DNA from 3 places in the Halomonas sp. NCCP-2165 genome. Region 2 is predicted to be linked to each of the others. Evidence: predicted binding sites of a transcription regulator. Region 2 holds the regulator's gene; each other region holds the start of a gene.
The links. The regulator sigma-54, encoded in region 2, starts transcription at its own class of promoters, with help from an activator protein. The targets are predictions, from matches to a motif close to TGGCACNNNNNTTGCTNT.

Region 1: a site for sigma-54 is predicted at 3,110-3,127, ahead of glnL (nitrogen regulation protein NR(II)). Genes of this name have one in related genera too.
Region 3: a site for sigma-54 is predicted at 1,935-1,952, ahead of NFU04_RS05150 (ANTAR domain-containing response regulator). Genes of this name have one in related genera too.

The regions. Positions count from the first base shown of each region.
Region 1 covers NZ_BRCY01000018.1:8,187-17,823, forward strand. The annotation lists gene NFU04_RS10600 (hypothetical protein) at 1-185, opposite strand, end outside; gene glnA (glutamate--ammonia ligase) at 668-2,074, shown strand; gene NFU04_RS10610 (DUF4124 domain-containing protein) at 2,198-2,740, shown strand; gene glnL (nitrogen regulation protein NR(II)) at 3,184-4,212, shown strand; gene glnG (nitrogen regulation protein NR(I)) at 4,244-5,653, shown strand; gene NFU04_RS10625 (deoxyguanosinetriphosphate triphosphohydrolase) at 5,746-7,086, shown strand; gene NFU04_RS10630 (ribonuclease T2 family protein) at 7,215-7,940, shown strand; gene NFU04_RS10635 (nuclease-related domain-containing protein) at 7,953-8,864, opposite strand; gene NFU04_RS10640 (hypothetical protein) at 9,047-9,205, shown strand; gene NFU04_RS10645 (YbaY family lipoprotein) at 9,202-9,588, opposite strand; gene NFU04_RS10650 (translation initiation factor Sui1) at 9,598-9,637, opposite strand, start outside.
Region 2 covers NZ_BRCY01000004.1:43,256-52,892, reverse strand. The annotation lists gene NFU04_RS03110 (KdsC family phosphatase) at 1-264, shown strand, start outside; gene lptC (LPS export ABC transporter periplasmic protein LptC) at 251-829, shown strand; gene lptA (lipopolysaccharide transport periplasmic protein LptA) at 864-1,376, shown strand; gene lptB (LPS export ABC transporter ATP-binding protein) at 1,385-2,110, shown strand; gene NFU04_RS03090 (RNA polymerase factor sigma-54) at 2,462-3,874, shown strand; gene hpf (ribosome hibernation-promoting factor, HPF/YfiA family) at 4,039-4,347, shown strand; gene ptsN (PTS IIA-like nitrogen regulatory protein PtsN) at 4,354-4,842, shown strand; gene rapZ (RNase adapter RapZ) at 4,881-5,804, shown strand; gene NFU04_RS03070 (HPr family phosphocarrier protein) at 5,791-6,060, shown strand; gene pmbA (metalloprotease PmbA) at 6,191-7,531, opposite strand; gene yjgA (ribosome biogenesis factor YjgA) at 7,624-8,130, shown strand; gene tldD (metalloprotease TldD) at 8,222-9,637, opposite strand, start outside.
Region 3 covers NZ_BRCY01000006.1:124,892-134,528, forward strand. The annotation lists gene NFU04_RS05140 (NAD(P)/FAD-dependent oxidoreductase) at 1-58, opposite strand, end outside; gene NFU04_RS05145 (CmpA/NrtA family ABC transporter substrate-binding protein) at 259-1,305, opposite strand; gene NFU04_RS05150 (ANTAR domain-containing response regulator) at 1,302-1,901, opposite strand; gene NFU04_RS05155 (nitrate reductase) at 2,495-5,227, shown strand; gene cobA (uroporphyrinogen-III C-methyltransferase) at 5,215-6,147, shown strand; gene arfA (alternative ribosome rescue factor ArfA) at 6,227-6,367, shown strand; gene NFU04_RS05170 (GNAT family N-acetyltransferase) at 6,470-7,063, opposite strand; gene NFU04_RS05175 (purine-cytosine permease family protein) at 7,226-8,575, shown strand; gene capB (caprolactamase subunit beta) at 8,912-9,637, shown strand, end outside.

The DNA of each region.
Region 1 (9,637 bases), on a different contig from region 2:
ACCTCCAGGGTCAGGCCGAAGCGCCGACTCAGGGCCTGCAGGCGGGGTTGATACGACTCGCTGACCACATGGATATCGAGCTGACCGGCATGATGGCGGCGCAAATGGCGCAGGCCCGGCAGCTGACGGGGCAGCCAGGTGGCCATCAGGCAAGCGTCGATAATGATGCAGGTGCGATGCACCACGGGCAGCCCTCCGCCGCGGGGTCGGTCTCGGCGTGGGACACGACACCGGAAATTCCGGTGACCCAGGAGCGCCGGCCTCAAGGTTGGTAACAAATTGTAGTAATAGGTTGCTCCAGGTATCAATGAGCGGCGGCGAATCGGATGCGGGAAGGCCTCGGGCGGCAAATGCACTACTATGGTGCATGTGGCGGTTTTCTTGCACCTTGATGGCGCCTTTCGGGGCGGCGGCGGCCATCCGGGAGGAGGGTCACGACTCGTGCGCCACCATGGCGCAAGGATTATTTCTTTTTAATTCAGATGATTACCTTGATTGGCGAGCGCCTTGCTGCATTTTGGCACGCCGCCTGCATTATCGAGTACAAAGCCACGGAGCGCGTTTCTGGTGGCGGCGGTCGTGGGCAGGGTGCCCATGACATGCTACAAACGACGCTGGATACGCTAGCCAGATAACACTAGCCATACGTTCACGACTGGAGGACACCATGGCCGAGAAGACCCTCGCCCTGATCGAAGAGCATGACGTCAAGTGGGTGGACCTGCGTTTCACCGATACCCGCGGCAAGGAGCAGCATGTCACCATCCCCGCCCGTGACGTGGATGAGGAGTTCTTCGAAAACGGCCAGATGTTCGATGGTTCCTCCATCTCCGGCTGGAAGGGCATCAACGAGTCCGACATGATCCTGCGCCCGGAAGATGGCACCGCCTTCCTCGACCCCTTCACCGAAGACGCCACCCTGGTGCTGCGCTGCGATATCATCGAGCCGGCCACCATGCAGGGCTACGAGCGGGATCCGCGCTCCATCGCCAAGCGCGCCGAGGCCTACCTGCAGTCCACCGGCCTGGGCGACACCGCCTTCTTCGGCCCGGAGCCGGAGTTCTTCATCTTCGACGAGGTGCACTGGAAGGCCGATATCGAAGGCGCCATGTACAAGATCACCTCCGAAGAGGGGGCCTGGGCCACCGACCGTCAGGTCGAGGGCGGCAACCTGGCGCACCGTCCGCGGGTCAAGGGCGGCTACTTCCCGGTACCCCCGGTGGACAGCTTCCACGATATCCGTGGCGCCATGTGCAACACCCTGGAGGCCATCGGCCAGAGCGTCGAGGTGCACCACCACGAGGTGGCCAACGCCGGCCAGAACGAGATCGGCGTCAAGTTCAACACCCTGGTGAAGAAGGCCGACGAAGTTCAGGAAATGAAGTACGTGATCCACAACGTGGCTCACGCCTACGGCAAGACCGCCACCTTCATGCCCAAGCCGCTGGTGGGTGACAACGGTTCCGGCATGCACGTCCACCAGTCCTTCTGGAAGGATGGCCAGAACCAGTTCGCCGGCGACCAGTACGCGGGCCTCTCCGAGATGGCCCTCTACTACATCGGCGGCATCATCAAGCACGCCCGGGCCCTGAACGCCTTCACCAACGCCTCCACCAACTCCTACAAGCGTCTGGTGCCGGGCTTCGAGGCGCCGGTGATGCTGGCCTACAGCGCCCGCAACCGCTCCGCCTCCATTCGTATCCCCTACACCGCCAGCCCCAAGGGCAAGCGCGTCGAGGCCCGTTTCCCCGACCCGACCGCCAACCCCTACCTGTGCTTCGCGGCGATGCTGATGGCGGGGATCGACGGCATCAAGAACAAGATCCACCCCGGCGACGCCATGGACAAGAACCTCTATGACCTGCCGCCGGAAGAGGGCAAGTCCATCCCCACCGTGGCCAACAGCCTGGATCAGGCCCTGGACGCCCTGGACGCCGACCGTGCCTTCCTCACCGAGGGCGGCGTCTTCACCGACGACATGATCGATGCCTATATCGAACTGAAGATGGAAGACGTGGAGCGCATCCGCATGACCACACACCCGATCGAGTTCGACATGTACTACAGCTGCTAAGCGCCACGCCCTTAGCGTTGGCTGTGCAAGGGGTTCCGCCGTCGGCGGAACCCCTTTTTGTCTTACACTATCTAACGATGCATCTCATCTCTCCTTCCGCCGCTCCGCATTAGGGGGTCGCTCGTGAAACTCCGCCTACTCTGCTTGCTGGTGAGCTGTTGCCTGGTCCCCCTGGCCGGGGCCGACACCGTCTATCGCAGTGTCGATGCCCAGGGCAACGTGATCTTTACCGACAACCCCGAGCGGGGCGAGCCCGTGGAGGTGGCGCCGCTGACCGTGGTGCCCTCGCGGACCCTGGACCCGGTGCCCGCCGCGTCGCCGGCTCCGGCGCCGCGGCGGCCGGCGACGGGCTCCCTGGCCTCGCCCTTTATGCCCTACTCCACCTTCCGCATCATGAACCCTCGTGACGCCATGACGCTGAGCCAGGCCCGCTCCCAGAACCTCACCGTGGAGCTGGCCATCGAGCCGGGGCTGAGGGAGGACCATCGGGTGCGCCTGCTGGTGGATGGGCAACTGAGTCAGTCGGCGATGCACACCCGCGCCTTTATCGTGCCGCGCCTCGCGCCGGGGCAGCGCACCCTGCAGGCGGAGCTGCTGGATGGCGCCGGCCGGGTGCGCCACCGTAGCCCGCCGATCACCGTGAGCGTGCAGGCGCGGGGCGATTAGCTCATCGGCCGGCGCGGCTTCCGTTTTCCCTGCTTCGACGCCGCGACGCCGCCCTGCCGAGACCACTCGCGCCACCGTCATGTCGAGCCGCCGCGCACGCCGGAGCGCGGTTTCGATGCCTTCGATCATGCCCGCCAGCTGCGTCAGCGCAGCGCCCTGGAGTATCGCCCCGGCGAGCCCTGGCCCGGCCTGCGGCGCAACGCCCCCGCCCATGAGCCGCGGCGTCGCTGGCGTCATCGCGATCACCGCTGAGCCACATCGCGGCTCCCTCGCCTGCTTATCGCGCCTCGCCCTCCCGTGATGCACTAAAATGGTGCGTGAACGGGCGCGACCCTTGCCGGCAGCCCCGAGTTTTCCGCCGCCGCGTGCTGGCGCGCTTCTTGCAAGTGCAAGGGGAGTCGCCGGAACGATCGGCCCTTACTCCGTTGCCATCGGGATGCCCCATGTATCAACGCTTACTCGAACACCTGTCCACGGCGGTGCTGCTCCTCGATGGTGCGCTGCACCTTCGCTGGATGAACCCCGCCGCCGAGTCGTTGCTGGCGGTCAGCCTGGGGCGGGTGCGCGGCACGCGCCTGGAGAGCCTGGAGTCGGTGGCCGAGGTGCTGACCAAGGCGCGCCGCGAGTTTCACCCCTATACCCAGCGCGAGGCGAGCCTGCCCTTGCCGGGGCAGGAGCCGGTGACGGTGGATTTCACCGTCACGCCGCTGTCCGAGGACGAGCTGCTGCTGGAGATCGAGCCGCGGGACCGCCTGTTGCGCATCTCCCGGGAGGAGGCGTTGATCGCCCGCCAGGAGGCGATCAAGGTGCTCTCCCGGGGCCTGGCTCACGAGGTCAAGAACCCCCTGGGAGGCATTCGCGGTGCCGCCCAGTTGCTGGAGCGGGACCTGCCCGATCCTCAACTCGCCGAGTTCACCCATATCATCGTCGAGGAGGTGGATCGCCTGCGCGACCTGGTGGATCGCATGCTGGGCCCCAACCAGCTGCGCGAGCCGGCGCCGCTGAATATTCACCAGGTGCTCGAGCGGGTGCGCAGCCTGGTGCTGGCCGAACACCCGGATATCGAGGTGGCGCGCGACTATGACCCCAGCCTGCCGGAGCTCTCGGGGGAGGAGGCGCAGCTGATCCAGGCGGTGCTCAATGTGGCCCGCAACGCCGTCCAGGCCCTGGAGGAGCACGCCATCCCTGCGCCGCGCCTGATGCTGCGCACCCGGGCGCGGCGCCAGTTCACCCTGGGTGCCGAACGCCACCGTCTGGTCTGCGAGGTGGCGGTGATCGACAACGGCCCGGGAATCCCCGAGGTGCTGCAGGAGACCCTCTTCTATCCGATGGTCTCGGGGCGGGCCAGTGGCAGTGGCCTGGGGCTCTCCATCGCCCAGTCGATCCTCCACCAGCACCAGGGCCTGATTGAGTGCGACTCGACCCCGGGCCATACCGAGTTCCGTCTGCTGATTCCGCTGGAGGCCAGCTGATGTTCCCCTTTTCCCAATCCAGGAGAGACTGATGACCGACGCCGCTCGCATCGTGATCGTCGACGACGACCGCGCCATTCGCTGGGTGCTGGAGCGTGCCCTGGCACAGCCCGATCTCCAGGTGGAGTGCTTCGAGCGGGCCGACCGGGCCCTGGAGCGGGTCCTGGCGAACCCGCCGGAGGTACTGCTCACCGATATTCGCATGCCGGGGCTGGATGGCCTGGACCTGATGGCCCGGGTACGCGAAAGCCATCCGGACCTGCCGGTGATCGTGATGACCGCCCATTCGGATCTGGACAGCGCCGTGGCCTCCTACCAGGGCGGCGCCTTCGAGTATCTGCCCAAGCCCTTCGACGTGGACGAGGCCCTGGCCCTGGTGCGCCGTGCCGTGGCCCATGCCCGGGAGCGCCAGTCCCCGGCGGCGGTGCCGGAGGGGCTCACCGCCGAGATCATCGGCGAGGCGCCGGCCATGCAGGAGGTGTTCCGGGCCATCGGCCGGCTCTCCCAGTCGCATATCACCGTGCTGATCAACGGCGAGTCGGGGACCGGCAAGGAGCGGGTGGCCCAGGCCCTGCACCAGCACAGCCCCCGGGCCAGCCATCCCTTTATCGCCCTGAACATGGCGGCGATTCCCAAGGACCTGATGGAGTCGGAGCTGTTCGGCCACGAGAAGGGCGCCTTTACCGGGGCCTCTGCCCAGCGCCGCGGGCGCTTCGAGCAGGCCGACGGCGGCACCCTCTTCCTCGACGAGATCGGCGATATGCCGCCGGACACCCAGACCCGGCTGCTGCGGGTGCTGGCCGACGGCGAGTTCTATCGGGTCGGCGGCCATACCCCGGTGAAGGTGGACGTGCGGATCATCGCCGCCACCCACCAGCACCTGGAACGGCTGGTGGAGGACGGGCGCTTCCGGGAGGACCTCTTCCACCGCCTCAACGTCATCCGGGTACACCTGCCGCGGCTCGCCGAGCGCCGCGAGGATATCCCGCGCCTGGCGCGACACTTCCTGGCCGAGGCGGCCAAGGAGCTGGACACCGAGATCAAGGTGCTGACCCGGGAGGCCGAGGAGCACCTGACGCGCCTGCCCTGGCCGGGTAACGTGCGCCAGCTGGAGAACACCTGCCGCTGGCTGACGGTGATGGCCTCGGGGCGCGAGGTGCTGGTGGACGACCTGCCTCCGGAGCTGCGTCAACGCGAGGCCGGCGAGGTCAGCCCCGGCGACTGGCGAGCCGCCTTCCGCGACTGGGCCGACCGGGCCCTGGCCGCGGGGCACACCCATCTGCTGGAGGAAGCCGTCCCGGATTTCGAGAAGATCCTGATCGAGACCGCCCTCAGGCATACCGGTGGCAGGAAAGGCGAGGCCGCCGAGCTGCTGGGCTGGGGACGCAATACCCTGACGCGGAAATTAAAGACCCTGCTGCCGGCGCTGGCGGACGATTAAGCGACGGCCGGGATGCCACGGCAATAGGAGAGCCCTGACTTCCCGCCGGGCCGGCCCGGGTGCACAATGGAGGCTTCCCACCAGGAGGCGCCATGACGCAGATGCACTGGGAACGGCTGCTCGACCCCGGCCGGCTGCACGATACCCGGGGGGGGCGCGGCAGCGCCGAGCCGGGCCGCACCCCCTTCCACAAGGATCATGACCGGATCGTCTTCTCCGGCTCCTTCCGCCGCCTGGGACGCAAGACCCAGGTGCACCCGCTCACCGAGAACGACCATATCCATACCCGCCTGACCCACTCCCTGGAGGTGGGCTGCGTGGGCCGTTCCCTAGGCATGATCGTCGGCGAGGGGCTGCGCGAGCGGCTGCCGGCCCGGATCACCCCGGCGGACCTGGGGGTGATCGTCCAGGCCGCCTGCCTGGGCCACGATATCGGCAACCCGCCCTTCGGCCACGCCGGCGAGTACGCCATCCGCGACTGGTTCAAGCGCGCCGAGTCCGACGGCAGCGGCCTGCTGGAGGGCCTCAGCGACACCCAGCGGGCCGACCTGCTGACCTACGAGGGCAATGCCCAGGGCTTTCGCATCGTCACCCAGATCGAATACAACCAGTTCCGCGGCGGCATGCGTCTGAGTACCGCCACCCTGGGCACCCTGCTCAAGTACCCCTGGACGGTGGAGCACGGCGGCAGCGCCGGCAAGTTCGGCTGCTACCAGTCGGAGCGGGCGCTGCTGGCCGAGGTGGCCGAGCGCCTGGGGCTGAGTCCCCGGGGCGACTGGGCCTGGTGCCGCCACCCCCTGGCCTACCTGGTCGAGGCCGCCGACGATATCTGCTACGCCCTGCTCGACCTGGAGGACGGCCTGGAGATGGGCATCCTGCGCTACGACGAGGTGGCCGAGGTGCTGATCCAGATCGCCGGGGAGGCGCCGCCGGAATACGCCCGCATGGCCGAGCAGGGGGTCTCCCAGCGCCGTCGTATCGCCGCCCTGCGCGGCGCCGCCATGGAGCGGGCGGTAAGCGAGGTGGGGGCGGTCTTCGTGGCCCATGAGCAGGAACTGCTCAACGGCGCCCTCAAGGACGACCTGCTGGAGCTCTGCCACCCGGACCTGGACTGGGGGGTCAAGGCCGCCAAGACCCTGGCCCGGGAGCGCATCTTCCAGAACGAGCGCAAGGCCAAGCTGGAGATCGGCGCCTATACCACCCTGGGTATCCTGCTGGAGGCCTTTATCGGCGCCGCCCACGAGCTGCACCACCAGGGGCGCTCCAGCTTCAAGCATCAGCGGGTGCTGGCGCTGATCGGCGAGAACACCCCGCTGCCCTCCTGGCCCCTCTACGACAGCTACCGGCGCATGCTCGACTTTATCGGTGGCATGACGGATCACTATGCCGTCGACCTGGCCCAGGAGATGGGCGGCCGCCTCAAGGGCGATTAATGATGCCCAGGGTGCGGAAGACATCGAAGGTGATCGGTTTCATGGAGGCGAGCGTGTCGTTGAGCCGGCGTCGAAAGCGCGGAGTATTAGGTCCGTCGGGGTGGGGCGCAATACTCCTCGGTGCCTTCGTGGCCCTGTGGCTGGGCAGCGCCCCGGCCCGGGCCCTGGAGGCGGAGGGCGTCGAGCACTTCACCCTCGCGCTGACCTGGCACCCCGGCTTCTGCGACAGCCACCGCGGGCCGCCCCGGGAGTGCCGAGAGCGAGACTTAAGGCGTGGTGCGGATCGGGGCTTTGTGCTGCATGGCCTCTGGCCCTCGCTGCCGGGGCGCTTCGCCGAGGAGGGCGTCGATCGGCGCCGCTGGTGGCGGCAGGGCTGTTTCCTGGAGCGACCGCGTCCGGACGGCGGCTTCTGTCGCGCCCACCCGCCCCTGGCCCTCTCCGAGCCCCTGGCCGCGGCCCTGACGGAGGCCATGCCGGGGCGCCATAGCTGCCTGGCGCGTTACCAGTACGCCAAGCATGCCGCCTGCCTGGCATTGCCTCAGGAGGCCTATTTCACCGCCGCCCTGCGCCTGCAGGAAGCGGTCAATGCCAGTGCCTTCGCCGACTTCGTGGTGCTCAACCAGGGCGGCGAGGTGGGCCGCAACGACCTGATCCGCGCTTTCGAGGCGGCCTTCGGCGAGGGCAGTGGCCGGGCCCTGCGGTTGGAGTGTCGGGGGCGCGGCAATCGCACCCTGACCGAGGTGCGTATCGCCATCGATAGCCAGCGCCTGGGCGATTTTCCCGCGGCGGAAAGCCTGGTGCGCCAGGCCCGGGGGCGCTGCGCCGGCCGGGTACATATCGCCACCTTCGAGTGAGGCGGCCCGGACTTAGACGGACGGCTGTTGCAGGTGCTTGAGATCGAGCAGGGCGGCGCGCCTGGCCAGGGCCTGGATGGCCTTGTCATGGGCCGCGCCGTCGAGCGGCGCCAGGGGCGTGGCATCGATCAGTGCCGCCAGGGAGTCGCCGCCCACCACCAGCAGGTCGGCGGCGGCCTCGCTGGTGTCGACGTCCCAGCCGGGCAGGGCGAGGATGCCCTGCACCGGGATCTCCCCGCCGCACTCCCGGGCCAGCCAGTGGCGCAGCCAGCGCGTCGCCTGGCGGGTCTTGCGCAGCGGCCGGCGTTCGCTCCAGCCGGGGAAGCGCAGCCGCTCGCGCTCCACCGCCACCTGGGTCTGCTCCCGCCCGCGGGCATCGAAGGGGCGGGTGCGGGCCCGGGTCTCGATCACGAAGACCCCATGGGGGGTCACCGCCACATGATCGATGGTGTAGGTGTCGGCGGGCACATCATGGAAGACATGGTAGGGGTGGGCCTCCGGCCGGATCAGTCGCTCCAGCTCCTGACCCACCGCCAGCTCGCAGGCCAGCCCCAGCTTGAGGCGGCGAATGCGCTGGTAGTCGCGGATCAGCAGCAGGCAGAAGCCCAGGGCCAGCAGGGTGCAGAGGGCGCCATAGAGGGTCCATTCGAGCCAGTTCTGCTCGCTGGCGAAGAGCATCCGCCCCATGCCATAGACCAGCGGCGCCAGTACCACGATGGGCCCCAGGGCGGCATCCAGGAAGAGGCTGGCGAAGGCGCGATCCAGGCGGTCGCGCAGGGCCTGCCCCGCCTCCCGCAGGGGGTGCGCATCGAAGGGGGAGTGGACCCGGGCGTCGTGCAGGCTCTTCAGGGCCACCACGATCACCGCGGTGGCCGCCAGGGGGAAGAGGAAGATCAGGGGAAGCAGGTATTCCAGCCAGGCCATCGCAACGAGTCCTTGCCCGTGATATATCAATAGGCGTTCATTCTAGTGGCCCCATCGGCCGGGAGCCACGCATCCTTGGTCGTGAGTCATGCAGCAACGCGAGTCTCCCCAGGCCCCCCCTGGAGGCCCTGGCCGCCTTTATCGAGCGATATCCCCGGCTGCTGGTGGTGGGGTCGTCGCTGATGGTCTATTCCGGCTTTCGCCTGGTGCGCCAGGCGGCTCATGCCGGCAAGCCGGTGGCCTGCCTGAACCGGGGGCGTACCCGAGCCGATGATCTCTATGCCCTCAAGGCGTCGCTGCCCATCGGCGAGAGCCTGGCTGCCTTGGCCGCCCGTTTCTAGTCGACGGGCTCGAGGGTCAGGGTCACCGGCTCGTTGGCGCCGGGAGCGAAGGGCCGGGGTTCCGTCTGGCGATAGCGCAGTCGCCCCGCCTCGCGGATCTCCGCGTGCAGGGCCGCGTCGCCCTGGGCCAGGGAGCGGGCGTCGTAGCTCAAGCGCACCGGTATGGGGGCGTCGCCCAGGCGCCGCTGGCGGGTCTCGGCGATCACCCCGCCGTCCTCGCGCTCCAGGCTGACGCGGAGTTCCGCCTCGGGGCCCAGTGTCAGGGGCGCCTGACTGACCACCCGCGCCTCCAGGGTACGAAACTCGGGGCCGCCGGCGCAGCCGGCCAGCAGGGCCGCCCCCAGCAGCAGTGTGGCGAGGCCCGCCTTGCGTCGAAGATTCATGGGGTCTCCTTAGCCGCCGGCCAGCTTGACGGTATAGCCACGGCTTTCC
Region 2 (9,637 bases):
GCCGAGCGCCTCGAGCTGGAGTGGGAGACCATCGCCTACGCCGGCGATGACCTGCCGGACCTGGCGGCGATTCGTCGGGCCGGGCTCGGCATCAGCGTGCCCAATGCCCCCGCCTATATCCGCAGCCAGGCCGACTGGGTCACCGAACGCAGCGGCGGCCATGGCGCCGTGCGCGAGATCTGCGACACCCTGCTGGAGGCGCAGGGTCACTGGGGCGCGGTAATCGACACCTACCTGCACGGCCAGGGCCATGACGACCGCTGAGCGCCTGGCCACGCCGCTGGTCCGCCGCCTGGCCCTGCTGCTCCTGCTGCTGGCCCTGGGCGGCGTGCTGGTGCTGCTCACCGACCGGCAGCCGACGCCGCCGGGCCCCGTGCCCCAGGACGAGGCCGGCGAACCCGACTACTACCTGGAGCAGGCGGAACTCGTACGCTACGACGCCGAGGGCCTGGCCTATCAGCGCCTGAACAGCCCGCGCCTGGTGCATACGCCCCACGACGACGTACTGCGCGCCGAGGCCCCCCGAGCCGAACTCCTCGACAACGCCGGACGACGCTGGACCGTGCGAGGCGAACAGGGCACCCTGGCGGATCAGCGCTTGACGCTGAGCGGCGACGCCAGGCTCAATGCGCCTGATGCCGGCTGGCGGCTCGATACCCAGGAGCTGCACCTGAACACCCGCACCGGCCATGCCTGGAGTGACGTGCCCGCGCGCTTCGACGCCCCGCCACAGCGCGTCGAGGCCGAGCGTTTCGAGGCCTGGCTCGAGGACGAGCGCCTGCACCTGGAAGGCCGGGTACGCGGCCACCATCCGCCGGCCCGGCAGTGAGCGATGCCCCTGCCGCTTCCATGAGGACCCCATCATGAGTTACCCCCCCCGCCAGCGCCTGATCGGCTGGCTCGCCGCCGGCCTGCTGGGCCTGACCCTGACCGCCCCCGTCCTGGCTCAGCAGAACGAGCCCATCGAAGTGGAGGCCGACCGCCTGGAACTGGACGACCGCGCCGGTACCGCCGTCTACAGCGGTGAGGTGGAGATTCGCCAGGGCAGCCTGCACCTGACCGGCGCCCGGGTCGAGATTCAGCGCAACGACGCCGGCGAGGTGTCGCGACTCACCGCCACCGGCGAGCGCGCCTACCTGGAGCAGACCCCCGCCGACGGCGAGCGGGTCCAGGGCTGGGGCCGCACCATCGTCTACCATGCCGCCGAGCGACGGGTGGAGCTGATCGACCGCGCCGAACTGCACCGCGGCGCCGACACCTTCAACGGCGCCTATGTGGAGTATCTGATCGACCGCCGCCTAGTGGAGGCCCGGGCCGACGCCGAGGGCACCGAGCGCCAGCGAGTCCGCATGACCCTCACCCCGGAACAGCAGTAAGGGCCGCCATGAAGACCCTGACCGCCAGTCACCTGGCCAAGAGCTACAAGCGCCGCCGCGTGGTTCACGATATCAGCCTCGCCATCGAGCAGGGCAGCGTGGTGGGCCTGCTCGGCCCCAATGGCGCCGGCAAGACCACCTCCTTCTACATGATCGTCGGCCTGGTGCGCGCCGACGCGGGCCGGGTGGCCATCGACGACCGGGACCTCTCCGCGGCGGCCATGCATGAACGCGCCCGGGCCGGCATCGGCTACCTGCCCCAGGAGGCGTCGATCTTCCGCAAGCTGTCGGTGGCCGACAATATCCTGGCCATCCTCGAGACCCGCCAGGACCTGGATCGCGCCGGTCGTCAGGCGCGCCTGGAGGCCCTGCTCAACGACTTTCATATCACCCATATCCGCGACAACCTGGGGATGAGCCTCTCCGGGGGCGAGCGGCGCCGGGTGGAGATCGCCCGGGCGCTGGCCACCGAGCCCACCTTTATCCTCCTCGATGAACCCTTCGCCGGCGTCGATCCCATCTCGGTGGGCGAGATCAAGGGCATCATCCGTGCCCTCAAGGCGCGGGATATCGGCGTGCTGATCACCGACCACAACGTGCGCGAGACCCTGGATATCTGCGACCGCGCCTATATCGTCGGCGACGGCCAGATCATCGCCGAGGGCGATGCCGAGGCGATCCTCGCCAACCGCCGGGTGCGTGAGGTCTATCTGGGCGAGGATTTCCGCCTCTAGGCTATGCCCGAAAACTGGCTGCGCTCGGCCATACGGCGTTAAAAATCGGCTCGTGCGCGAGTCCGATCAAAGTACTCATTTACACCGCGTAAACTCGTACGCGAGCCCGGTCCGTCTTTTCGCCGATTTTTGCCTTGTCTGACCTTCGCTCGCCGACTTTTCAGACAAAGCCTGCGAAACCACGGGGAATCGCCGCTGCCAATTCGCTGAAAGTCTTAGCCACGAGATCGATTTGGCATATTCATTGCGGCTGGCATATAACTTGCTACGAAGTCATGCCCAATGGGCTTGCACAGGCACCGGCGGCGGGCTACCGTGTCTCCCACCTTTGTCGCGGAACCCTAGCTCACCATGGCAATGAAACCCTCGTTGCAGCTCAGGGTCGGCACACAGCTGACCATGACCCCACAACTGCAGCAAGCCATCGCCCTGCTGCAGCTCTCCACCCTCGACCTGCGCCAGGAGATCCAGCAGGCCCTGGAGTCCAATCCCATGCTGGAACTGGACGAGGCCTACGGCGAACTGGCGGTGGAGGCGCCCAAGGAGGACGACTGGTCCGAGGCGATTCCCGAGCAACTGGCGGTGGACAGCGACTGGTCCGACACCTATCAGGACATGGCCCCCAGCGGTGGCGGCGAGGCGCCGGACTTCGAGCGCAATGCCGATGTTCCCAGCCTGCGCGATCACCTGACCTGGCAGCTGGCCATGACCGACCTGACCGCGCCCCGTGAGCGGGCCATCGCCGAGAGCCTGATCGATGCCGTGGATGCCAACGGCTACCTGACCCTGCCCCTGGAGGAGATCACCGAGGGGCTGCGCCAGCAGGACCTCGCCGGCCTCAAGGTCGGCGACGTGGAGGCGCTGCTGATGCGCCTGCAGCAGTTCGAGCCCACCGGGGTCTTCGCCCGCGACCTGCGCGAGTGCCTGCTGCTGCAACTCGGCGCCCTCCCCGACGACACCCCCCTGCTGCCCCAGGCCAAGCGCCTGGTGCGCCAGTTCCTCGAGGCCCTGGCGGGGGACGATCGCAAGCTGCTCAAGCGCCGCCTGCGCCTCGAGGACGACCAGCTGGATACGCTGATCCAGCTGGTCCGGAGCCTCGACCCGCGCCCCGGCCAGGCCTATGCCGAGGGCGGCAGCGACTATGTAATCCCCGACCTGATCGCCCGCCATGACCGCGATGGCTGGCGGATCGAGCTCAATCCCGAGGCGCTGCCGCGGATGCGCATCCAGCCCGACTATGCGGCGCTGATCCGCCGCGCCGACAAGAGCGACGACAACACCTTCATGAAGCAGCACCTGCAGGAGGCACGCTGGCTGCTCAAGAGCCTCTCCAGCCGCAATGACACCCTGCTGCGGGTGGGCCAGGAGATCATGACCCGCCAGCTCGACTTCCTCGAGCGAGGCGAAGAGGCCATGAAGCCCCTGGTGCTCGCGGATATCGCCCAGACGGTGGAGATGCATGAATCGACCATCTCCCGGGTCACCACCCAGAAGTACATCCACACCCCCCGCGGGGTCTTCGAGCTCAAGTACTTCTTCTCCAGCCAGGTGGGGGGCGGCGAGGGCGACGCCCACTCCAGCACCGCCATTCGCGCCCGGCTCAAGAAGCTGATTGGCGAGGAGCCGCCGCGCAAGCCACTCTCCGACAGCAAGCTGGTGAGCCTGCTCGCCGAGGATGGCATTCAGGTGGCGCGGCGCACCGTGGCCAAGTATCGCGAGGCCATGGGCATCCCCCCCTCCAGCGAGCGCAAGCGTCTCTCCTGACCGGCAACGCCTTCGTCGATTCTCGGAAAAACCATTTATCCCATTGATCTCAATGGGATAAAAATCCGATAAGGCTTGCGTTGGAAATCCCCGACGCCAAGGGGTTTGCAGGGGCGAAAAAAGGGTTACAATCGAGATGACACCCGCAGGAAGAGGAGCGTGCCATGCAAGTCAATATCACCGGCCATCACGTCGAATTGACCGATGCACTGCGTGACTATGTGAACGAGAAGCTCGCACGACTGGAGCGGCATTACGACAATATCACCACGGCACAGTTCACCCTGTCCGTCGAGAAAGAACGCCAGCAAGCCGCTTGCGTACTCCACGCTGCCGGTGCCGATCTGCACGCCGAAGCCCAGGATGGCGACATGTATGCCGCTATCGATGCGCTCGCCGACAAGCTCGACCGCCAACTGGTGAAACACAAGGAAAAGGCTCAGGCCCGCGCCCAGGGCGCCGGTGCCCGCTAACCCTCCATGACTCTGCAATCCATCCTTCCCCCCGAGCGGGCGCTGTTCGATGTCCCCGGGGGGAGCAAGAAACGGGTGCTGGAATTCTTCAGCACCTTTATCGCTCAGAACACCCCCAGCCTCGATAGCCAGGAAGTCTTCAGCCGACTGATCGGTCGCGAGCGCCTGGGCAGTACCGGCATCGGCCATGGCGTCGCGATCCCCCATGCCCGTAACGCCCACTGCAAGGCGCCCCTGGCCGGCTTCCTCAAGCTCGCCGAGCCGGTGGACTTCGATGCGGTGGACGGCGAGCCCGTCGACCTGGTGTTCGTGCTGCTGGTGCCGGAAGAGGCCGACGATACCCACCTGGCCCTGCTGGCTCAGGTGGCCGGCATCATGAACGATGCCGAGACCCGTCAACGGCTGCGCAAGAGCGACAGCCAACGCCAGCTTTACGATACCCTGATCGAGGCCATCGAGCGCCACGCCGAGGCCGGCCCCCCCGCCTCGCCCTGAGTGCTTGGCGCCACCCCTCAGGCAGCCAGGAGGCTCCCATGCAACTGGTGATCATCAGCGGCCGCTCCGGGTCGGGGAAATCGATCGCCCTTCAGGCCCTGGAAGACCTGGGCTTCTATGCCATCGATAACCTGCCGGCCATGCTGCTGGGCTCCCTGGTCGACGAGCTGCAGGCCGACGACGCCCACTACGACGCCATCGCGGTCAGCATCGACGCCCGCAACCTGCCCGGCGCCCTGCGGCGCTTCCCGCAGCTGCTCGATGAGGTCCGCCAGCGTGGCATCCAGGCCCAGATCGTCTACCTGACCGCCGATGCCCGAATCCTGCTGGAGCGCTACTCCCATACCCGGCGTCGCCACCCGCTGACCCGCAACAGCCAGATGACCCTGGCCGAGGCCATCGAGCGGGAGGAGCAGGCGCTGGGGGAGATCCGCGACCTGGCCGACCTGGTGGTGGACACCTCGCGGCTGTCGCTGCATGACCTGCGCTCGCGGATCACCGAACAGGTGGCGGGCCACCAGGCCGGCCAGTTGACCCTGACCCTGGAGTCCTTCGGCTTCAAGCGCGGGGTGCCCCTGGATGCCGATACCGTCTTCGACGCTCGCTGCCTGCCCAACCCCTACTGGGATCCGCGCCTGAGGGACGCCAACGGCCGCGACACCCCGGTGATCGACTTCCTGGAGAGCTACCCGGAGGTGGCGGCCATGGCCGCGGATATCCAGCAATGGCTGGAGCGCTGGCTGCCCGCCTACCAGGCCAGCCGGCGCAGCTATGTGACGGTGGCCATCGGCTGCACCGGCGGCCAGCACCGCTCGGTCTACCTGGCCGAGCGCCTGGCCCGCCACTTCGCCGCCGACTATCCGGGGTTGCGCCTTCGCCATCGGGAACTGGGCATTCACACCGACCTGGGAGAGCAAGATGCCAGCCCCCTGCAAGGAAGCTCGAGGCATGCCGAGCCGTGAGCTGACCCTGATCAACAAGCGCGGCCTCCACGCCCGCGCCGCCACCCGCCTGGTACAGTGCTGCCAGGGCCATGACGCCCGCGTCACCGTGTCCCACCAGGGGCGCGACGCCGACGCCGCCAATATCATGGCCCTGCTGATGCTGGCCGCCCCCTGCGGCAGCCGGCTCACCGTCAGCGCCGAGGGCAGTGACGCCGAGGCGGTCCTCGACGCCCTGACGGCGCTGGTCGAGGCTCGCTTCGACGAAGGGGAATAGCTCCCGGCTTCGCCGGAGCTGGAAGCTGGAAGCTGGAAGCTGGAAGCTGGAAGCTGGAAGGCAGCCTAATGTGAATCGCCCCCATGGCAAGCCATGGGGGCGATTTTCCTTTCGCGTCACGCGCCCGGCGTCAGCTTCCGGCGATGGTCATATCGTCGATCAGCCAGCTACCGGTATGGATGCTGCCGCGGGTATCGATGTCTTCGCCGACGCCGGCCAGGTTGGCGAACATCTGCCCCAGGTTGCCGGCGATGGTGAACTCCTCCACCGGGTACTGGATCTCGCCGTTCTCCACCCAGAAGCCCGCCGCGCCCCGCGAGTAGTCCCCGGTCACGCCATTGACCCCTTGGCCCATCAGCTCGGTGACCAGGACGCCGCGACCCATCTGCCGGAGCAGGGCCTCGCGGCTGGCCAGGGGCGCCTGGAGGCGCACGTTGCGGGCACCGCCGGCGTTGCCGGTGCTCTCCATGCCCAGCCGCCGGGCGCTGTAGGCGGAGAGCATATAGCTGGCCAGGCGGCCGCCGTCGATAAAGGTGTTGTCGCGGGTATAGACGCCGTCGTTGTCGAAGGGGGCGCTGGCCATGGCACCACGCTCCAGGGGCCGCTCCACCAGCGAGAACCACTCCGGGAAGAGCGGCTCGCCGAGGCGGTCGCAGAGGAAGGAGGCCTGGCGATAGAGTGCCCCACCGGCGATGGCGCCGAGGAAGTGCCCCACCAGGCCCGCGGCCTGGGTGGGGTCGAAGAGCACCGGGAAGCGCCCGGTGGCGGGACGCCGGGCGCCCAGCCGACGCAGGGTACGCTCGGCGGCGCTGGCCCCCACCGCCTCGGCGGAGCGCAACTGCCGCGGGTCGCGCACGCTGCTGTAGTCGTAGTCGCGCTGCATGCCCTGGGCATCCTCGGCGATCAGCATGCATGAGAGCGAGTGCCGGCTGCCCCGCTGGCTGCCCAGGAAGCCATGGCTATTGCCGTAGACCCGCACCCCCTCGCCGCTGGAGAGGCTGGCGCCGTCGGAGTTGCTGATGCCCTCGACGCCGCGCCCGGCGGCCTCGCAGGCCAGGGCCAGGCCGATGGCGGCATCGGTGGTCAGTGCCCAGGGATGATGCACCTCCAGGTCCGGAAGCTCGCGAGCCATCAGTTCCGCCGGCGCCAGGCCCGCGGCCGGGTCCTCGCCGGTATGGCGGGCGATGGCCAGGGCCTTCTCCACCGCCGCGCTCACCGAGGCCTCGCCGGTATCCGAGGAAGAAGCGCTGCCCTTGCGGCTTCCCACATAGACGGTGATCGCGAAGCCCTGATCCCGGGAGAGCTCGACGCTCTCCACCTCGCCCAGGCGCACGCTGACGCCGATCCCCTGGTCGACGCTGGCGCCTACCTCGCAGGCGTCGGCGCCCAGCCGCTCGGCCTGCGCCAGGGCGGCCGCTACCCGCGACTCCAGCAACGCCTGCTGGGCGGCGGCATCGAAAGCCTGTGTCATCTGATTCTCCCTCTGATCATTCTGTGTGGATGCTACGCGCACCGGCCAGGCTGGTATACTCTGCCCTACATTCCGATGCTGATGGTAATGGCATGTCCTTCGATTCCCCCGCCGACCAAGACGGTTGGCAGAGCAAGACCCAGCGCAAGCAGGAAATGCACGCCCTGCAGGCCCTGGGCGAAAAGATCATCGCCCTCTCCGAGGCGCAGCGCGCCAAGCTGCCGCTCTCCGACGACATGCTCGCCGCCGTGGAGGAGACCGGTCGCATCCGCGCCCGGGAGGCACGCCGCCGCCATATGCAGTACGTCGGCAAGCTGATGCGCAAGGAAGACACCGAGGCGATCCAGGCCGCCTTCGATGAATTCGAGCAGGAGAAGCTGCGCCGCGACCACGCCTTCCACCGCCTGGAGCGCTGGCGGGATCGCCTGATCGACGAGGGCGACGAGGCCTTGGAGGCCTTCGTCGCCGACTTCCCCGACGCCGATCGCCAGGCGCTGCGCCAGTTGATCCGCAATGCCCAGCGCGAGCGCGCCGCCGACAAGCCCCCGGCCAGTTCCCGCAAGCTGTTCAAGCTGATCCGCGATATCGCCGGGCTGTAACTCCCAAAGCGTGAAGCCGGAAGTTACCGAAACCCGCCACGTCATGGCGTGTTCTTCCAGCTTCCCGCCTTGACGCGGCGCGCTTCCAGCCTCAGGACTGCGTCCCGCCCACGGTCAGCTCGTCCAGCTTGAGGGTCGGCTGGCCGACCCCCACCGGCACCCCCTGCCCCTCCTTGCCACAGACGCCGACCCCGGTGTCGAGTTCCAGGTCGTGGCCGATCATCGACACCCGGCCCATGGCCTCGGGACCATTGCCGATCAGGGTCGCCCCCTTCACCGGGGCGGTGATGCGGCCGTCCTCGATCAGGTAGGCCTCGCTGGCGGAAAAGACGAACTTGCCGGAGGTGATATCCACCTGGCCGCCGCCGAAGCTCACCGCGTAGATGCCGCGCTTGACGCTGCCGAGGATATCGGCCGGATCGTCCTGACCCGCCAGCATATAGGTGTTGGTCATGCGCGGCATGGGCATATGGGCATAGGACTCGCGGCGCGCGTTGCCGGTGGGCGCCATACCCATCAGCCGGGCATTGAGCTTGTCCTGCATATAGCCGGTCAGGATGCCGTCCTCGATCAGCGGGGTGTACTGCCCCCGGGTGCCCTCGTCATCGATGGTCAGGGAACCGCGGCGATCGGCCAGGGTGGCGTCGTCCACCACCGTGACGCCGGGGGCGGCGACCCGCTCGCCGAGGCGCCCGGCGAAGGCGGAACTGCCCTTGCGATTGAAGTCGCCCTCGAGGCCATGGCCCACCGCCTCGTGGAGCAGGATGCCCGGCCAGCCCGGACCCAGCACCACCGGCAGCTGGCCGGCCGGGGCGTCCACCGCCTCCAGGTTGACCAGGGCCTGGCGCACCGCCTCCTTGGCGTAGCGCTCGGCCACCCCCTCGTCGCGCAGCCGCGCCATGGGATAGCGGCCGCCACCGCCGGCGCTGCCCCGTTCGCGGCGGCCGTTGCGGATGGCGATCACGCTGACATTGAAGCGCACCAGGGGGCGCAGGTCCGCCGCCAGGGTGCCGTCGCTGGCACGCACCAACACCACCTCGTAGAGGCCGGTGAGGGAGGCGCTGACCTGGCTCACCGAGGGATCCGCCGCCCGGGCGATGCGATCCGCCTCCTTGAGCAGGGCGATCTTCTCCTCGGCGGAGAGGCCGGCGAGGGGGTCCTCGGCGCCGTAGCGGGCGGGGTGGCCAGGCACCGCCACCGCCTGGGGCGACAATCGCTGGCCGCCACGGGCGATCCCCGAGGCGGTCTGGCCGGTCTCGGCCAGGGCCTCGGCGGTGATCTGGTTGGAGTAGGCGAAACCGGTCTTCTCGCCGGTCATGGCGCGCACCCCCACGCCGCCGTCGATGTTATAGCCGGCCTCCTTGACCTCGCCGTCCTCCAGCACCCAGCTCTCGTGCCAGCTGCGCTGCAGGTAGAGGTCGGCGAAGTCGATGCCCGCTCCCAGGGCATGGCCGAGGCCGGCATCCAGGTCGTCGAGGCCGAGGCCCGTCGGCGCCAACAGGGTGGC
Region 3 (9,637 bases), on a different contig from region 2:
GGCCGGCCATGCCGTTGCCGATGATCACCAGGGGCTCGTCCGGGGTGAGTTGAGGCATGGGGAGCGTCTCCTGTCGTGGCGAAAACCAAAAACGGCGCCTTCCTCTGGCCCGTAGGCCAGGGGAAGACGCCGTTGTCTGAATCCTGTCGAGGCGATCGCCGTTGATGCCCCGTACTGATCAAGGACTTTCAAGAACCCGGCCAGAATGCCGGGGTAAGTCGATTTTTTCTGTGATTACATAGGGTTGTAATATCTCCGTCAGGGGGTGGCATGGCCGGCGCCTGCACCCGCCTGGTGCAGGGCCGCGTCATAATGCACGGGGTCATGGCAGGCCCGCAGGCCGGCCAGGCCCAGGCGCCGCCCCTCCCGGCGTAGGGCCTGGTCCAGGTGCTCGGCGACGCCGGCGGCGGCCTGGGGATCGGGGCGCAGGCTGCCGGCGAGGCGCTGACGCATCGGTGCCTCGTTGAGGGCCAGCCGCGACAGGTGGGCCACCGAGCGATCCAGGTAGGGGGGCAGGGCCAGCCACTCCAGGGCACGGCGGGCGTGGCCGGGGTCCGCCGCCAGCCAGTCGCTGGCCCGCTGCAGGGCGACGATCAGTCGCGCCAGGGTGGCCGGATAGTCGCGCGCCCAGGAGCGGGTCACCCCAAGCACCTTCTCCGGGGCTTCCGGCCAGAGCTGGGCGCCGGTGGCGACGATGCGCCCCGCGCCCCGGTGCTTGGCCAGGCTGCCCCAGGGCTCGCCGGCGCAGTAGCCGTCGATCTCCCCGGCTTCCATGGCCTCCACCATGCGCGGCGGCGGCAGCACCACCAGCTCGACGTCGCGCTGCGGGTCGAGGCCGCCCAGGTCGAGCCAGTGGCGCAGCTGATAGTGCTGGCAGGAGTAGGGGTAGACCATGGCCAGCCGCGGCGGGCGGGGCAGCGTCGGCAGAACCGCGGCCAGGGCCCGGGCGCCGCGGGCCGGGTCCACCGCCAGGTGGGCGTGGCTGGCCTCGGCGAGGCGTTCGGCGAGCACCAGGGCATTGCCGTTGCGGGACAGGGTCACCGGGGCCAGGGTCTCGCAGGGGGCCCGGCCCAGCCCCAGGCTCATGGCCAGCGGCATCGGGGCGAGCATCTGGGCGCCGTCCAGCAGGCCGGCGGCCACCCTGTCGCGCAGGGTCGACCAGGTGTTCTGGCGGGCCAGGGTCACGTCCAGGCCCTGGTCGGCGAAGAAGCCGGCCTCCCGGGCGATCACCAGCAGGGCCGAATCCAGCAGCGGCACGAAGCCCAGGGTCAGGTCGGGACGTTCGGCATCCGGTAGGCGGGTCATAGGCCGTTCTCCAGGCGTTCGAGGATATCGATGACGTTGTCGGCCACCTGGGCGATGCGCTGGCCGCGATCCATGGCCAGCTTGCGCAGCATGCGGTAGGCCTGCTCCTCGTCGGTGTTCTGATGCTTCATCAGCAGCCCCTTGGCGCGCTCGATGCGCTTGCGTTCGCTGAGCTGGCTGCGGGTCTTGTCCAGCTCGCGGCGCAGCGACTGGAAGGCATCGAAGCGGGCGATGGCCACCTCGATGATCGGCTTGACCCGGCCGGGCACCAGGCCGTCCACCACGTAGGCGCTGACCCCGACCTTGAGGGCGGCCTGCAGGGTGTCCGGGTCGTGTTGATCGGCGAAGAAGACCACCGGGCGGGGGTTCTCGCGATTGAGCAGTGCCATGCTGTCCAGGGTGTCCCGGTCCGGGGACTCCATGTCGATGATCACCACATCGGGGGCATGGCGGACCACCATCTCGTTGAGGCTGGCGGGGCTGGTCAGGCGGCAGATCACCTGGTGCCCCTCGTGGGTCAGAGCCTCCTCGACCATGGCGGCGCGCACCACTTCGTCGTCGACCAGCAATATCTTCAGGGACGTGGGTGGGGACATAACGGGACTCGCGGGAAGATCAGGTCTTATAGCCCTGCAATAAGCGTTCCAGCTCGCCGGGGATCGGATCAGGGCACCCAGGGCTATCGCAGTCGCGTGCACTCTGTAGGAGGCCCGGGGCTACCCTGGGGGCAGGTCGTCGCGGGGCGCTGTAAACCCCTCCCTGGGCGCTACTTTTGCCATCCCTGGCAAAAAACACCCGCTCCATCCTGCCCCCAGCGCCCCTCGTCATTCCGATGGCGATAGCCCTGGAAGTGGGCCGACTTGTTTGCTGCCTGGCGAAGGCCTGCACCGCCATGGGGTGGCCGGGATTGCGTCGATAGGGTGCAGTCGCGTCTCGAGGCGCCTTGTGATGGTGCGTGGGGGCGCGGTCGGGGTAACCCGGGGGCCTGGTCGTTCGCCAAGATACTCAGGCTAGTCAAATGGTTAGATATGTTTTCCGGGCATATGGCATACGCCTTGCTTACCAGGAAGTAACCCGGGACCAATGGCGGTCCTGTCGATATCAGCAGTTCAGCGAACACGACGATGGCGTCCTGCTCACGGCCTAGCGGCCGAGGGAGGGCGCCATCGTCGTTTCAAGAGGCAACCCTATGCATCAGGCGCGAACCACCTGCCCCTATTGTGGCGTCGGCTGCGGCGTACTGGCGGAGCTGGAGGACGAGCGGATCGTCGGCGTCAGCGGCGACAGCGAGCACCCGGCCAACTATGGCCGCCTCTGCGTCAAGGGCTCGGCCCTCCACGAGACCCTCGGTCACCGGGGCCGACTGACCCGGCCCCGGGTCGACGGCGTCGAGGTGGACTGGGAGACGGCGCTGTCCGCCGTGGCCGAGCGCCTGGCGGCGACCCGAAGCGAGCACGGCGACGGCGCGGTGGCGGCCTACCTTTCCGGCCAACTGCTCACCGAGGACTATTACGTGGCCAACAAGCTCTTCAAGGGCTTCCTCGGTACCCCGCACCTGGATACCAACTCGCGGCTGTGCATGGCCTCGGCGGTGGCCGCCTACAAGCGCAGCCTGGGTGCCGACGCCGTGCCCTGCAGCTATGAGGACCTGGAGGAGGCCGAGCTGGTGGTGCTGGTGGGCTCCAACCTGGCCTGGAACCACCCGGTGCTCTATCAGCGGCTCAAGGTGGCCAAGACCCGCAACCCGTTGATGCGGGTGGTGGTGATCGATCCCCGGGTCACCGACAGCTGCGAGATCGCCGACCTCTACCTGGGCCTCAGGCCCGGCAGCGACGCCCGGCTGTTCAATGGGCTGCTGGCCTGGATGGCCGACAAGGGCCGGCTCGACCGGGTCTACCTGGAGCGGCACACCCAGGGCCTCGAGGAGGCGCTGGCCGCGGCCCGGGAGGAAGATGCCTCGGTGGCCGCCGTGGCCGCCGACTGCGATCTCGACCCGGAGCGCCTGGAGACCTTCTACTACTGGTTCGCCAGCCAGTTGCACGTGGTGACCCTCTACTCCCAGGGCATCAACCAGTCCTCCAGCGGCACCGACAAGTGCAACGCCATCATCAATTGCCACCTGGCCGGCGGCAAGCTCGGCCTGCCCGGGGCCGGGCCCTTCTCGATCACCGGCCAGCCCAACGCCATGGGCGGCCGCGAGGTGGGCGGCCTGGCCAACCAGCTGGCCGCCCATATGGACTACCACACCCCGGGCGCGATCGAGCGGGTGACCCGCTTCTGGGCCACCGAGTCGCTGACCCCGAGCCTGCCGGAGGGGCCCGGGCACAAGGCGGTGGAACTCTTCGAGGCGATCGAGCGGGGCGAGGTCCGGGCGCTATGGATCATGGCCACCAACCCGGCGGTCAGCCTGCCCCGGGCCGACCGGGTACGGGCGGCGCTGGAGACGTGCCCGCTGGTGATCGTCTCCGAGTGCATGGCCGACACCGACCTGCTGGCCTATGCGGATATCGTGCTGCCGGCCTCGAGCTGGTCGGAGAAGAACGGCACCGTGACCAACTCCGAGCGGCGCATCTCCCGTCAGCGCGGCCTGCTGCCGCCGCCGGGGGAGGCGAAGCACGACTGGTGGATCATCACCCAGGTGGCCCGGCGGCTGGGCTATGGCGAGGCCTTCGACTACGCGCATCCGTGTGAGATCTTCGACGAGCATGCCCGGCTCTCCGGCGTCGAGAACCTGCCCGGAACCCCGGGCGAGCGGCTGTTCGATATCTCCGGCCTGGCGGGGCTCGATCGCGCCGCCTATGACGCCCTGGCACCCATCCAGTGGCCGGTCAACGCCGCCGCGCCCCGGGGCACCGCGCGGCTCTTCGAGGACGGCCGCTTCGCCACCCCGGATGGCCTGGCCCGGCTGATTGCGGTGCGCCCGCGGGCTCCGCAGCAGGCGCTCTCCGAGGCGCGGCCGCTGCGCCTCAACACCGGGCGTATCCGTGACCAGTGGCACACCATGACCCGCACCGCCCGGGCGCCGCGGCTGATGAATCACCGCGCCGAGCCCTTTATCGAGATCACCCCCGAGGATGCCCTGGCGCTGGGCGTCGGCGACCAGCAACTGGCCCGGCTGCGTGGTGCCGGCGGCGACTACCTCGGCCGGGTGCGGCTCACCAGGGGGCAGCGCCGGGGCGAGGTGTTCGTGCCCATGCACTGGAGCGACCGCTTCAGCGGGAGCGCGCGCATGGGCAGCCTGCTGGAGGCCCACCTCGACCCGCTCTCCGGCCAGCCCGAGTCCAAGCATGGCGCCGTGGCGCTGACGCCGCTGCCCATCGCCTGGGAGGCGACCCTGCTGGTGGCCGATGGCCTCCCTGTCACGCCCGACTGGTGTACGGAGGCCGCCTACTGGGCGCGAATCCCCCTGGCCCATGGCCAGCGCTGGCAACTGGCCGGCAGGCCTGAGCAGGCCGATCGCGACTGGCTGGCCTGGCTCGCGGGCCACCTGCCGGTGGCTCCGACGCTGTGGCTCGACGATCCCGCCGGCGGGCGATTGCGTGCCGCCGGCATCGAGGACGGTCGCCTGCGCTGGTGGCTGATGGTGGGCCCCCCGGCGGAGTCGCCGGGGCTGGCCTGGCTCGATGAACGCCTCGCCGAGGCCGCCCGGGGCGAGGCCCTGTCGGCCGAGCGCCGGCGCCGCCTGCTGGCCGGCTGCGACGACGGCGCCGCCGACAGCGGCCCGGTGGTGTGCAGCTGCCATCAGGTGGGCCAGAAGGCCATCGTCGCGGCGATCCGCGGCGGCGAGGCCAGCGTCGAGGCGCTGGGTGCCCGCCTGGCCTGCGGCACCCAGTGCGGCAGTTGCATCCCCGAACTCAAGTCCCTGATCGAAGCGCACCGCGAGACGCGTGCCGAAGAGGAGAGCACCCCATGCGAACCCTGACCCCGAACAGCAAGGCCCGACTGGCATGGGATGCCCTGCTGGCACCGCTTCGCGGCCTGGCCCGGCGCATCGCCGACACGACCGCCTGGCGAACCGATGGCGTGGACCAGCGGAAGGGCACGGCCCTGGGCGGCGACTGCCGCCCCGGCAGCGTCTACCTGGTGGGGGCCGGCAGCGGCGCGGCGGAGCTGTTGACCCTCAGGGCCGCCCGATTGCTGGGCGAGGCCGATGCGGTGGTCTATGACCGCCTGGTGGGGGATGAGGTGCTGGCGCTGATTCCGGCCCACCGGGAGCGTTACTACGTGGGCAAGGCCCGGGGCCAGCATAGCGTGCCCCAGGCGGAGATCGGCGAGCTGCTGGTGGAGCTGGCGAGCCAGGGCAAGTCGGTGGTGCGCCTCAAGGGCGGCGACCCCGGGGTCTTCGGGCGCATGGGCGAGGAGCTCGCCGCCCTCGATGCGGCGGGGGTGCCCAGCGAGATCGTGCCCGGTATCACCGCCGCCTCGGCGGCCTGCGCCGGCATGGGCATTCCGCTCACCGACCGGGCCCATGCCCAGCAGCTGCGCCTGGTCACCGCCCAGCTGTGCCGGGTGGATGGCGAGCCGGACTGGGCGGCGCTGGCCCGTCGCGACGAGACCCTGGTGTTCTATATGGGCCTGGCCAAGGTCGAGGCGATCTGCGCCGGGCTGCGCGGCGCCGGCCTGCCCGACGACTGGCCGATCATGCTGGTGGCCAATGCCAGCCTGCCCGAGCAGCGGGCGCTGATCGGTACCCTGAGCGAGATGCCCGCCAAGCTGGCGGCCGAGCCGCTGCCCTCGCCCTGCCTGATCGTCGTGGGCAGCGTGGTGCGGATGGCGGCGCAGCGGCAGCGCCGGGTGGCCGGGGCCGAGGCCGGGGCCGAGGCTGGGACGGCGAAGGAGTGAGGGAACCCCCGGGCACGGGGAGAGTCCCAAGGCGCCGGGAGGCGGTGTTCGTCTCCCGTGTCATCCAAGGAGTGCCTCGATGAAGAAGACCGGCAAGATTCGCGATAATGCCCTCAAGGCGACGCTACGCACCCCGCTGTTCAAGCAGCGCCGCGAGACTCCCAAGAAGGGCAAGGGCAGCTACTCCCGCAAGGGGCGGGCGCCTCGCCAAGCGGCCTGACACGGCCGTTTCGCCAGGCGCCTGTCTCGCCCATTATTCCAACCTCACGCTTCCCCAAGAGGTCCTCCATGGAGGGCCTCGTCGATTCTTGGCGTCGGTCGATCAGCGGCGCGCGCCACGCCAGTCGGCGGCGCTCAGCCGATAGAGGCAATGGGGGCGCAGCGGGTGGCCCCGGGGCAGGGCGGGGTGCTCGAAGGTCTCGGCGCGACGCATGCCGAGCCGCGCCATCAGCGCTTGGGAGCGGTGATTGTCGAGGGGGGTGAAGGAGACCACCTCGTCGAGCCCCAGCGAGTCGAAGGCCACCGCCAGGGCGGCCTCGGCCGCCTCCCGGGCATAACCGTGTCCCCAATGGGGCCGCGCCAGGCGCCAGCCGATCTCCACGCAGGGCGCGAAGGGCAGGTCGTCCCGGGGAATATGCAGCCCCACGAAGCCGATAAAGGACGCCGGTAAGGACGCCTGTAGGCTCTCGCTCTGTTTTATCTCCACCGCCCAGAAGCCCCAGCCTCGCTCGGCGATCAGCCCACGAATGCGTTCGGCCAGGGCATCGCTCTCGGCTCGGCTCAGCGGCGCCGGGAAGTGCGCCATCACCTGCGGGTCGGCATTCAGGGCGGCGAAGGGCGCCAGGTCGCTCTCCCGCCACTGGCGCAGCCGCAGCCGCGGCGTCTCGGGTTCGATAAGAAAATTCTCCGACGACATGGTGCCCTGAATGCCAATTCATGAGGCTCTAGCCGGCAAGCCGAGCTCTCCTCCGCTGAGTAGGGTGAAAACCAGGCGCTGTATTGAACGCAAGCAGCGCTACACCCTTCGTTGCCGGCCTGGGTGGCCGGTCTGGATAACAAGCACAAAAAGGTAACCCAAATGACCCAGCGAGAGAAAGTGAGCGACCTCGACTATGCCGAGGGGCCTGTGCCGGAGTCTGGGCGCATGCCCCGTGGCAACTTGATGATGGCTTGGTGGGCGGTCTGCAGTGCTATCTTCTATCTGGTAGTCGCTGCGGCCATGGCGCGCCACTACGGCACTGCTAATGCCTTGATCGGAATTGTGTTAACGGTGTTGGCCTATGGTGCCATCAATGCGGTGATCAGCCGCTATGCCATGCGTACCGGGTTGACCGTGGCGCTCTTCTCCAAGGTGCTGTTTGGTCGCTTCGGAGCCATGGTGGCCACCTTGATATTTTTTGCCACTGCCCTCTACTACGCGGTCTTCGAAGGTTATGTCATGGCCCTGGTATTGGCCGAATGGAGTGGCTATCTCTCTATGGCAATGGCTACCGCTATTGTGGTGGTGCTGGGGGTGTCGCTGATTTTTGGTAGCGTGCAGCATTGGCTGGACAAGTTTAATGGGGTGTTGCTACCAGTCTATGTCGTGGGAATGTTGATCGCCGTGGGGATGGCGATAAGCGAGTTCGGGTATCCCGATAATTGGCTGGCGCGTGTGCCGGATGGTGGAGCCCCTACCTTTGGGTGGTTGCATACCTTTGCCTACTATATGGGTGTCTGGGTATTGATGATGTTTACCTTTGACTATGCGCGTTTTGGGCGCCCTAAGGATGTGAAATTTCATTCACGAATCACCTTCGGTGTGCCGTTCTATTTAATGGCGTTCCTGTTCAGCGGGGTAGTGGGTATCCTGCTCGACTCCATGATTCCCATCGGCGGATTATCCGAAGCCTCTATCGTGCTGGGGCTGCTGGAGTTGATGGGGGTGGGTGGCCTACTACTGGTATGGGTAACGCAGAGCCGGATCAATACCGCCAACTTTTATCTGGCCACGGTCAACTTCGAATCCCTGGTTCGCAAGGTGACAGGTCGGCGACTGGGTAAGGTGTTCGCCGGTTGCCTGATTGGTGCCATGGCCTATGGGTTGATGATGGCAGATGTCTTTACTTATCTGCTTCAGGCGCTGGCCTATCAGGGGGTGTTCGTGGTGGCCTGGGTGGGTGTGGCCCTGGCGCATATTCTATCGCCCACCTATCAGAGCCGCTTTCAGGGCCATGTGGAGCTGGATAATGCTCATATTCCGGCTTTCAACCCTTGTGGTCTTCTGGCCTGGGGGGGAGCGATCCTGGTGGGCATTGTGTTGATGCAGTTGCCTACCTTGGTTGGCTTCTCAGCCCCGGTGACCTTTTTCTGCTCTTACCTACTCTATGAACTGGGACTGCGCCGGGCTAATCCGGCCTGGTACATGGCGAGTCTGCTCAAGGAGTGATTGTCGGTTGATACGCTGCTGCCGGAGTCCTGGACTTCGGCAGTATTTTTTGTGCCGAAAAAAGCCGCCCAAGGGCGGCAAGTCGAGGCGTGACATGGCTCTCCTCTCAGCGTGTCACTCAGAACCACCTTAGCCGTCGATGGATTTTTTGGATTGTCGCTCAGTGTACTCCAACTTGGATGGTCGAGAGTGCACTGAGTGACAATTCACGGCTCGCCAGGTGGCAATCTCCGGTTTCCGCCGATCCGTAGTGTAAGGGGTATGGCCTCGGCCATCGGTATCATCGACGTGCGTCGTGATATCGCAAGGCTCACAACGACAATATCGGAGTCCCATATGTCGACCATTGATCCCATCACGCTAGCCGTGGTCAGGGGGGCGCTGGAGACCGCCCAGCGAGAGATGACCCTGACTCTTGAGAAGACAGGCCGCTCCAGTGTTTTCAACCTGGCTCACGACTACTCTAATGCTCTCTTCGATCACTTGCCTGAAATGATACTTCAGGGGCAGGACATTCCGATTCATCTAGGCTCCCTGATTCCTGCTATGAAGGCCGTGGCGGGCTTCTACGGTGAGGACATCGCCGAGGGTGATGTTATCTACCACAATGATCCGGCCTATAAGGGCAGTCATATCATCGACTGCTGCATGTATAAGCCGGTCTTCTTTCGAGGCGAGCTGGTGTTCTGGACGGTATGTAAGGGCCACCTCACCGATATTGGTGGCCCTGTGCCGGCGGGTTACAACCCGGATGCCAAGGAGATCTATGCGGAGGGGCTGCGCATCCCTCCGGTCAAGTTATGGGAGAAGGGAAAGCGGCGCGAGGACGTGATCAACCTGCTGCTGACCAATATGCGGGCACGCGAAAGTCAGGAAGGTGACCTGAACGCTCAGTACGGCGCCTGTCGCGTGGGGGAGCGTCACTTGCTGGCGCTTCTGGAGCGCTATGGGGTGGATACTGTCAAGGCAGCCATTGCCGAACTCAAGGCCATGGCGGATCGCCAGATGCGCAGCCTGATTCGCCAAGTGCCGGATGGTGATTACCTTGGCAAGGCCCGATTG